Regions from separate parts of the Plantactinospora sp. BB1 genome, predicted to be linked through region 1. Evidence: riboswitches for the same ligand, from Rfam matches in the RefSeq annotation. Region 1 holds a riboswitch; the other holds the start of a gene.
The links. A riboswitch is a leader RNA that binds a small molecule or an ion and turns the genes downstream of it on or off. The one in region 1 is predicted to bind S-adenosylmethionine.

Region 2: linked by a shared signal. The riboswitch ahead of C6W10_RS06075 (ABC transporter substrate-binding protein) and the one ahead of C6W10_RS08200 (aminotransferase class V-fold PLP-dependent enzyme) in region 1 are both predicted to bind S-adenosylmethionine.

What each region holds. Positions count from the first base shown of each region.
Region 1 is NZ_CP028159.1:1,934,191-1,938,843, reverse strand. Features, by position in the region: gene C6W10_RS08215 (AI-2E family transporter) at 1-694, opposite strand, end outside; gene C6W10_RS08210 (co-chaperone GroES) at 798-1,136, shown strand; gene C6W10_RS08205 (PrsW family intramembrane metalloprotease) at 1,213-2,772, opposite strand; SAM riboswitch class IV at 2,839-2,958, shown strand; gene C6W10_RS08200 (aminotransferase class V-fold PLP-dependent enzyme) at 3,005-4,315, shown strand; gene C6W10_RS08195 (aromatic acid exporter family protein) at 4,365-4,653, opposite strand, start outside.
Region 2 is NZ_CP028159.1:1,440,922-1,445,574, reverse strand. Features, by position in the region: gene C6W10_RS06080 (amino acid ABC transporter permease) at 1-206, opposite strand, end outside; gene C6W10_RS06075 (ABC transporter substrate-binding protein) at 289-1,170, opposite strand; SAM riboswitch class I at 1,432-1,523, opposite strand; gene hrpA (ATP-dependent RNA helicase HrpA) at 1,630-4,653, opposite strand, start outside.

The DNA of each region.
Region 1 (4,653 bases):
TGAGCAGCTCGGCGACGGTCGCGGCGGTGGAGACCGCCCCGCTGGTCAACGACTGGGTGTTCTCGTTGATCCACTGCTCGCCCTGCTCGATGTACGAGTTGAGCTGGTTGTCCGACAGGTGCAGCGGCCCGGTCTTGAACCACTCCTGGATCTGCCGGATACCGCTGGTGGCGTTGCGGCTCAGGTCCGGTACGCCCTGGATGAACTCGTTGACCACCAGGGTGAGCGTGCCGACCACCGCGGCCAGCCCGGCGACCAGCACCACGGCGGTGGCCAGGGAGCGGGGGAACCGGGCCCGGAGCAGCAGCCCGACCAGCGGGGCCAGCAGGGCGGAGAGCAGCAGGGCGATCGCCAACGGGATGATCACGATCCGCACCGCGCCGACCAGCCGCAGCAGCGCCCAGGCGACCAGGCCGATGACGATCAGCCGCCACGACCAGGCGGCGGCGATCCGCAACCCGTGCGGCACGTCCGCGTCGTCCCGGCTCGACGTCGACGGGTGCAGTTCCCTGGCCGGTTCGTCCACGACCGGCGGCGAGACCGGCGCGACGTCGGCGGGCGTGGCGCCCGGACGACCCTCCGCCGGATCGGCGTGCCCGCCGGACGGGCCCGACGACCGTCCGAACGCGTACGCGCGACGGATCCTTGCTCGTAGCTGCTCGAAACGGCGCAAGCGCACCTCCCACGGCGGAATCGGCCTTCCTACGGTAGCCGCACCCGGACCTGCCGGCTCGGAACGGCCGGCCGGGGGTGACGCCGCCGACCTGCCCGGGGTGGCACGCGGTACCGTTCCGGTCGTGACCGCCGAGGAAACCAACGACAACGGCCTGCCCATCCGCCTGCTGCACGACCGGGTGCTGGTGCGGGCGGACGGCGGCGAGGGCGAGCGGCGCTCGACCGCCGGCATCGTCATCCCGGCGACCGCCTCGATGGGCCGGCGGCTGGCCTGGGCGACCGCGGTGGGTGTCGGTCCGAACGTCCGCTCCATCGTCTCCGGCGACCGGGTGCTCTTCGACCCCGACGACCGGTCCGAGGTCGAGTTGCACGGCCGGGAGTACGTGCTGCTGCGCGAGCGCGACGTGCACGCCGTCGCCGCCCAGCGGGTGGAGACCGACTCCACCGGCCTCTACCTGTGACGCCCCCGGCCGCCCGCCAGCACTGACACCCGCCCGGCCGCCCGCCCCGCCCGGCACCCCTGCCGGGCCGGCCGGGTCAGCGCCGGTACGGCCCCGGCCAGGGCCCGGCCGGCCCGGAGCCGGGTGCGGGCGGTCCGCCGTACGGGCCGGGTGCACCGGGGTACGGGCCGGGTGCACCGGGGTACGGGGCCGGCGGTCCGCCGTACGGGCCGTACCCGGGTGCGGCGTAGACCGGAGCCGGCGGGGGCGGCGGTGCCACCAGGACCACCGGGATCGGCACCACCGGTTCGGCCGGGGCCGGCAGGGACCGGCGGGAGCCGTCCGGGAACGACAGGTGGTAGCGGGAGCCGTCCCAGATCCCGGCCGGTGCCTGCGGATCGCGGCCGACGAAGACCCTGCGGGCGGCCTGGATCGCGTCGAGCAGCCGGCGTTCCTCGTCGAGCCTGCGGGCGAGCTGCGCCGGCCGGTGCTCCAGCCCGCGCACCAGCCCGTCCCGGAGCAGGGCGAGCCGGGTCGCGGAGATCTGGAGCGCCCGCATCGCCTTGGCGCCCTCCTCACCGGCGATCCGGCGGGCCCAGCGGCGGGCCGCGTGCCGCCGGCCGAGGGTGCCGAGCGCGGCCAGTTCGGGTGGGGTGAGCCAACCCGTCGACACGTAGTCGGGGAGCCGCCGCTGGGTGAGCCGCCCCTCCCAGCTCCGGACCCATACGGCGAGGCCGACCACGCCCAGGAAGATCGGCACCATCAGCCCGAGGTAGCTGTAGAGCAGGATCAGCGGCTCAGCGAAGAGCTGGGTGAGGGTCGCGGCCAGGTTCCAGGCGCCGTGCAGGATCATCGCCAGCAGCAGGCCGGCGAGCGGGGCGAGGATCCGGATCGGTCGGCTGCCCGACCGGACGGCGATGCCGAGCCCGATGCCGGTCATCGAGGTGAAGAGCGGGTGGGCGAAGCCGCTGATCAGGACCCGCAGGATGAAGATCCCGAAGACGTTCTGCGCGCCGGTGGCCGGGCCGTACTGGTCGACGCCCTCGGCGTAGCCGTGCAGGCCGAAGTAGAGGATGTTCTCGACCATGGCGAAGCCGACCGCCGACAGGCCACAGTAGACGATGCCGTCGGTGATGCCGGACCACTTGCGGCGCTGGTAGAGCAGGAGCAGGAGCGGGCCGAGCGCCTTGGTCAGCTCCTCGATGAAGGGCGCGACCAGCACGCCGACCAGCGGTAGCGGGAGCTGGAGCGTGTCGGCCGCGAAGGTGTTGGTCCGGAGCGCGGCGAAGGTGGAGACCGCGGCACCCCAGCCGAGGCAGAAGGCCAGATACTTGACCGGCTCCGGGTCGTACCGGTCGAGCCAGAGGAAGCAGGCGACCAGCACCGGCACCGGCAGCGCCGCCGCGGCCAGCCCGATCAGCGGCGGCGTGACCCCGGCCGGCGACACCAGCTCCCAGGCCATCAGCACCGCGCAGACGACGATCAGCGCGATCGCCCCGATCATCGTCAGCAGCCGGGCCCGGCTCCGCCGCTCGGGCGCCGCCACCTGCGGCAGGCTGCCCGCGGAGGGCGGGAACTGCCCCGACGGGGCGGGCGGCCACGGCGGGGTCGGCGACGGCGGCTGGGGCGCCGCCGCACCGGGCGGGGTGTCGGCCATGTGATCAGCGTAGTTCCTCCGGACAGCCCGGCCGGAGCACAACCGGGCCGGTTATGCTCTCTGGCAGGTCACGAGCGCCAGCGTCAAGCCCCGGCTTGCTGGCCGGCAACCCTCGTCGAGGTTCGCGGTGGGGTGCCCCGGGTGATGACCGGGCTCGGTGCACGCCGCACCGGGCAAGCGCGGACCCCGTTCCCACCCGCTCCGGGGTCCCTGGCCACCGGAGGTATCCCCGATGAGCAGCACCGTCGTTTCCGCGCCCGCCCGGCCGACCGGCGTGGCCGCGCCGGCAACGCCGACCCCGGCAACCCTGACCCCGGCAACCCTGGCCCCGGCGGCGCCGCTCGCGGTGCTCGGGGTGCCGGGACAGGTCAACCTCGACTACGCCGCCACCGCACCGTGCGCGCGGGCCGCCGCCGACGCCGTGGCCGAGCTGCTGCCCTGGTACGGCAGCGTGCACCGGGGCGCCGGAGCGCTCTCCCGGCGCAGCACGCTGGCGTACGAGCGGGCCCGGCAGCAGGTCGGCGACTTCCTCGGGGTACGCGCGAACGACCACGTCGTCTTCACCCGCAACACCACCGACGCGCTCAACCTGCTGGCCCGGGCCCTGCCGCCCGGCACCCGGGTGGTGACCTTCGCCGCCGAGCACCACGCCAACCTGCTGCCCTGGCCCGCCGGTACGGTCCGGTTGCCGGTGCCGGGCTCGGCCGGCGACGCCGTGCGGGCGGTCGACGCGGCACTGCGGGAACTGCGCCGGGGCAGCGGCGGCGGGGCACCGATCCTGGTCGCGGTGACCGGGGCCAGCAACGTCACCGGCGAGTGCTGGCCGGTCGCCGACCTGGCCCGGGTCGCCCACCGGCACGGCGCCCGGATCGCGCTGGACGCCGCCCAGCTCGCCCCGCACGCCGAACTGGACATCGCCGCCCTGACCGTCGACTACGTGGCCGTTTCCGGACACAAGCTGTACGCGCCGTTCGGGATCGGCGTACTGGCCGGACGGGCGGACTGGCTCGACGCCGCCCCGCCGTACCTGGCCGGTGGCGGTGCGACCCTCGGCGTCGGGGCGGCCACCCATGACGTGCGCTGGGCCGAGGGGCCCGCCCGGCACGAGGCGGGCACCCCCAACCTGCTCGGCGCGGTGGCGCTGGCCGGGGTCTGCACCGCCCTGGCCGAGGCGGACCGCGCCGCGCTGTACGCGCACGAGCAGGCCCTGCTCGCCCGGCTCCGGTCCGGGCTCGCCGCCCTGCCGGAGGTGGTCGAACTGCGTACCTTCGACGCGGCCGCGCCCCGGGTCGGCATCGTCTCGTTCGTGGTCGCCGGCCGGGACTCGGCGGCGGTCGCGGCCGACCTCGCCCAGCGCTGGCAGCTCGGGCTGCGGGACGGGCTGTTCTGCGCGCACCCGTTGGCCCGGCGGCTGCTCGCCGAGGCGGCCACCCGGAGCGGACGACGGGACCTGCCGCCGACCGCGCTGCGCGCCAGCATCGGGCTGGGCAGCACCGCCGGGCACGTCGACCGGCTGCTCACCGCCCTGGCGGCGATCCGCTGACCTGCCCGCGCCCGGCGAGGGCGTGCTGCCGGGCGGGGACCGGCTCCGGTCAGCGGGCCGGGCCCCGCTCGCCCGAGGGGCCGCCGGAGCGCCCGGTCGACGGCGGGGTGCCGGGCTGCCGGGCGGCCTCCGCGGCGGCCTCCCCGGCGTGCCCACCCGCCGCCCGGCGTACGAGCTGGTTCGCCTCCAGGCGTTGGATGCCGGTGGCCCGGAGCAGGTCACTGCCGGTGGTACGCACCTGCGCGATCACCACGCTGCCGGAGAACCCGACCCCCTCGGCGTACGCCCGACCGGCCTGGCCGATCGCCTGCAACGCCTGCTCCCGGGCCGCCTCCGGG
Region 2 (4,653 bases), 490 kb from region 1:
GTGTAGATCCGGGCCGGCCAGCGCAGCCAGCGGCTCCGGGACAGCCCGGCCATCGCCAGCAGCATGCCGAGCAGCGTCCCCACGATGGCGGAGAGCAGCGCCAGCAGCAGTGTGTTGGGCAGCCCGACCGTGAGCATCTCGGGCAGCGCCTCGCGCATCGACTCCCAGTCGAAGAACGTCTCCCAGAGCGTCGCCAGGGTCTCCATCGCCTCACCTGTCTCGGATCCACCAGTCGTCGGCCGGCCGCCCCGGGCGGCCGGCCGACGACTGTCTGATGTGCTGGCCGGGTCAGCTCGCCGGGGTGGCGGCCGGGCTCGTCGGACCGGCCTTGACCGGCGGGTACGTCACCGTGCCGCTGCCCGGCTTGAAGCTCTCCGGTACCGGCCGACCGGGGTAGTACTGCTCCTGGAGGCGGGTCCAGGTGCCGTCCTCGATCACCTGGTCGAGTGCGGAGTTCAGCGCCTCGCGCAGCGGGTCGGCGCCCTTGGCCACCGCGAACGCGGTCGGTGCCGAGCTGAGCTGCTTCTCGGCCAGTACGATCTTGCCGCCGCTCTCCTGTGCGGACTTCTCGCCGATCTCGGCGGGCGCGATCCAGGCGTCGGCGGTCTTCGACCTGAGCTGGTTGATCGCGCCGTTGTAGTCGGGTACCCGGACCGGGTCCAGGCCCTCCTTGGTGGCGTAGTCGTCCTGCACGGTGCCCTGCACCACGACCACCCGCTTCCCCTTCAGCTCGGCGAAGCTCCTGATCGGCGAGCCGGCCGGTACGTCGAGTCCGAAGTAGCCGAAGTCGTACCCGTTGGTGAAGTCGACGGTCTTGCGCCGCGCCTCGGTGATGGTGATCGACGACGAGCCGGCGTCGAACTTGTGGTTGTTGACCTGGGCGAGCAGCGCGGAGAACTCGGTGCCGACGAACTCGACCTTGAGCCCGAGCTTGCCCGCGACGGCGGTCATCAGGTCGTTGTCGAAGCCGGTGAACTTCCCGTCGGAGAGGAAGACGTTCGGCGGCGCGTCGGTCAGGGTGCCGACCCGCAGGGTCCCGGGTTGCAGCAGGTCGTACGGGTTGTCGGCGGTGTCGCCCGACGACGAGCCGCCGCAGGCGGCGACCGCGCCGAGCAGCGCGACGGCGGCGACCCCGGAGAGGAGGCGGGTGGCGAGAGGGTTGATGCGCATTGTGCTGAAACTCCATGAAATATCCGGCGACGGCGTGCCGGAGAACCACCCGAACCGGTCAGGTCACGGGCGGTACGCCGACGGCGTCGCTCAGGGGGTGCTGACGAGATGGTCGGAATGCCGCCGACCGGCGGTCGCGGTCAGGCCGAGGCCCGACAGAGCATGGTGCTCGTCCGGCAGAGGTCGACGTGTCGACGCCACCGGTGCCAGACGACATGCAGCCGGCTCGCCCGCCCGGCTCGGATGCTGCGCACTGCTGAACCTCCATCGGTCCTGGCGGTAGCACCCGCACCCACGGTGGGGGGTTGCTGCGACGTCGACGAGCCAGGTCTCTCGGTCGCTCTGGATGGCCGGAGGTCAGCCTACTAAACCCGGGTACCGACATTCCAACTGGTCAGGGCCGGGATGGCTGTGTCGCTCGCCACCCGCCGCCCCGGGGCGTCCGGCCGGTGCGGGGCCTCAGCCCGCCTCGGCGACGTCCATCGCCCGGTAGATCCGCTGTTCCGAGATCGGGTACGGCGTACCGAGCGCCTGGGCGAAGACGTTCACCCGGAGTTCCTCGATCATCCAGCGGATCTGCCGTACCGCGTCGGAACCCCGGCGGGCGGGTGGCAGCGCGTCGACCATCTCCCGGTACTCTTGCTGCACCTGCTCGATCCGGGCCTGCTGGTCGCGGTCCCGCTGCGGGTTCTGCGGCAGCCGGTCGAGGCGACGCTCGATCGCGGTCAGATAGCGGGGCAGGTCGGCGAGGCGGGCGTACCCGGTCTCGGTGACGAAGCCGCGGTGCACCAGTCCGGAGAGCTGGGCCCGGATGTCGGCCAGCGCCGCCACCATGGTCAGGTCGTTGGTCCGGGCCAGCCGCTGCTCGACCGCGTAGGCGGCGGCGAGCACCCGGCGTACCCGGTCGACGACCTCGACGGTGGTGTCGACCAGATCCGCCCGGACCCGGTCGCGCAGCGCGGCGAACCCCTCGGCGTCCCAGGCCGGCCCGCCGGCGTCGGCGATCAACTTGTCCACCGCCGCGTCGGCGGCGTCGTCGAGCAGCTCCTGCACGTTGCGGTGCGGGTTGCGGCTCAGCGCCAGCTTCGCCTCGTTGGAGAGCCGGCCGGAGACGAACTTCTGCGGCGAGCCGAGGGTCAGCCGGAGCAGTCGCCGGGTACCGGCCCACATCTGGCGACCCTGCTCGGCCTCGGTCTCGAAGACCCGTACCCCGACGCTGTCGCCCTCGTCGACCAGGGCCGGGTAGGCGGTCACCAGGTAGCCGGCCCGGTCCTGCTCGATCGAGCGCGGCAGCGTGCCGATGCTCCACTCCCGCAGCCCGGACCGTTCGACGTCCGGGGCGGCGGCGGCCACCATCCGGCGTACCTGGGTGGTGAGCTGCCGTTGCAGCGCCGGCAGGTCCTTGCCCTCGGCGACGGTCTGCCGCTCCTCGCCGACCACCCGGAAGGTGGGGCGCAGGTGTGCCGGCAGCTTCGCCAGGTCCCAGGCGTCCCGGGGCACGGTCACCCCGGTCATCCGGCGCAGCTCCCGGGTCAGCGCGTCGAGCAGCGGCTCCCGGCCGGGTGTGATCGAGGCCAGCACCGCCCGGGCGTAGTCCGGCACCGGGACGAAATTCCGGCGTACCGCCTTCGGCAGCGACCGGATCAGCGCCACCACGAGTTCCTCGCGCAGCCCCGGTACCTGCCAGTCGAAGCTCTCCGCGTCGACCTGGTTGAGCATCGGCAGCGGGATGTCCACCGTCACCCCGTCGGTCTCGGTCCCCGGCTCGAACCGGTACGTCAGCGGCAGCGCCACCCCGTCCGAGTGCCACTCGTCGGGGTAGTCGGCCGCGTCGACCCCGCCCCGTCCCTCGTTGACCAGCATCTGCCGGTCGAAGGTGAGCAGGTCGGGCCGGTCCCGGCGGGTCTTCTTCCACCAGGCGTCGAAGTGCCGGCCGGAGACCACCTCGGCGGGGATCCGCTGCTCGTAGAAGGCGTACAGCGTCTCGTCGGCGACCAGGATGTCCCGGCGCCGGGCCCGGTGCTCCAGCTCCTCCACCTCGTCGAGCAGCGCGCGGTTGTCGTGGAAGAACCGGTGGTGGGTCTGCCAGTCACCCTCCACCAGCGCGTGCCGGATGAACAGTTCCCGGCTCAGCGCCGGGTCGATCCGACCGAAGTTGACCTTCCGGCCGCTGACCAGCGGGATGCCGTAGAGGGTGACCTTCTCGAAGGCCATCACCGCGGCCTGCTTCTTTTCCCAGTGCGGCTCGCTGTAGCTGCGCTTCACCAGGTGCTGGGCGAGCGCCTCGACCCACTCCGGCTCGATCCGGGCGGCGACCCGGCCCCAGAGCCGGGACGTCTCGACCAGCTCGGCGGCCATCACCCAGCGCGGCGGCTTGCGGAACAGCGCCGAGCCGGGGAAGAGGGCGAACCTGGCGCCCCGGGCACCCAGGTATTCGTTCTTCTGCGTCTCCTTCAGCCCGACGTGCGAGAGCAGCCCGGCCAGCAGCGACTGGTGGATCCGGTCGGTGTCGAGGTTCTCCGGGGTCGCGTCGCCGGCCGGTGCCGTCGGCGTACCCGTGGCGGGGGCGTCGGTGCCGGAGTCGCCGCCGCGCCGGCCACGGCCCGGACGGGCGTCGGACGCCGCGCCGCCGGTGCTGCGGAGCACCTGGCGGAGTTGGGAGTGGATGTCCTGCCACTCCCGGACCCGCAGGTAGTTGAGGTATTCGGCCTTGCACATCCGGCGGAAACCGCTGGACGAGAGCGCCCGCTGCTGCTCCTGGAGATATCGCCAGAGGTTGAGCAGGGCGGAGAAGTCCGACTCCTTGTCGGTGAACCGGGCGTGCGCCTGGTCGGCCTGGGCCTGCCTGTCGGCGGGCCGCTCCCGAGGATCCTGGATGGAGAGGGCGGCGGCGATCACCGACACCTCGGTGGCGCAGCCGTTGCGCTCGCCCTCCAGCACCATCCGGGCCAGCCGGGGGTCGACCGGGAGCTGCGCCAGCCGGCGGCCCAGCGGGGTCAGCCGGTGCCCGGCCTCCTCGCCGGTCTCCTCCAGCGCGCCCAGCTCGCGCAGCAGGTTGACCCCGTCGGCGATGTTGCGCCTGTCCGGCGGGTCGATGAACGGGAACGCGGCGATGTCGCCCAGCCCGATCGCGGTCATCTGGAGGATGACCGAGGCGAGGTTGGTGCGCAGGATCTCCGGGTCGGTGAACTCGGGCCGGGACAGGAAGTCCGACTCGTCGTAGAGCCGGATGCAGATCCCGTCCGAGGTACGCCCGCAGCGCCCCTTGCGCTGGTTCGCCGACGCCTGCGAGACCGGCTCGATCGGCAGCCGCTGCACCTTGAGCCGGTGACTGTAGCGGGAGATCCTGGCCGTGCCGGGATCCACCACGTACTTGATGCCGGGGACCGTCAGCGAGGTCTCGGCGACGTTGGTGGCGAGTACGACCCGGCGACCCCGGTGCGGCTGGAAGACCCGGTGCTGCTCGGCGGTGGAGAGCCGGGC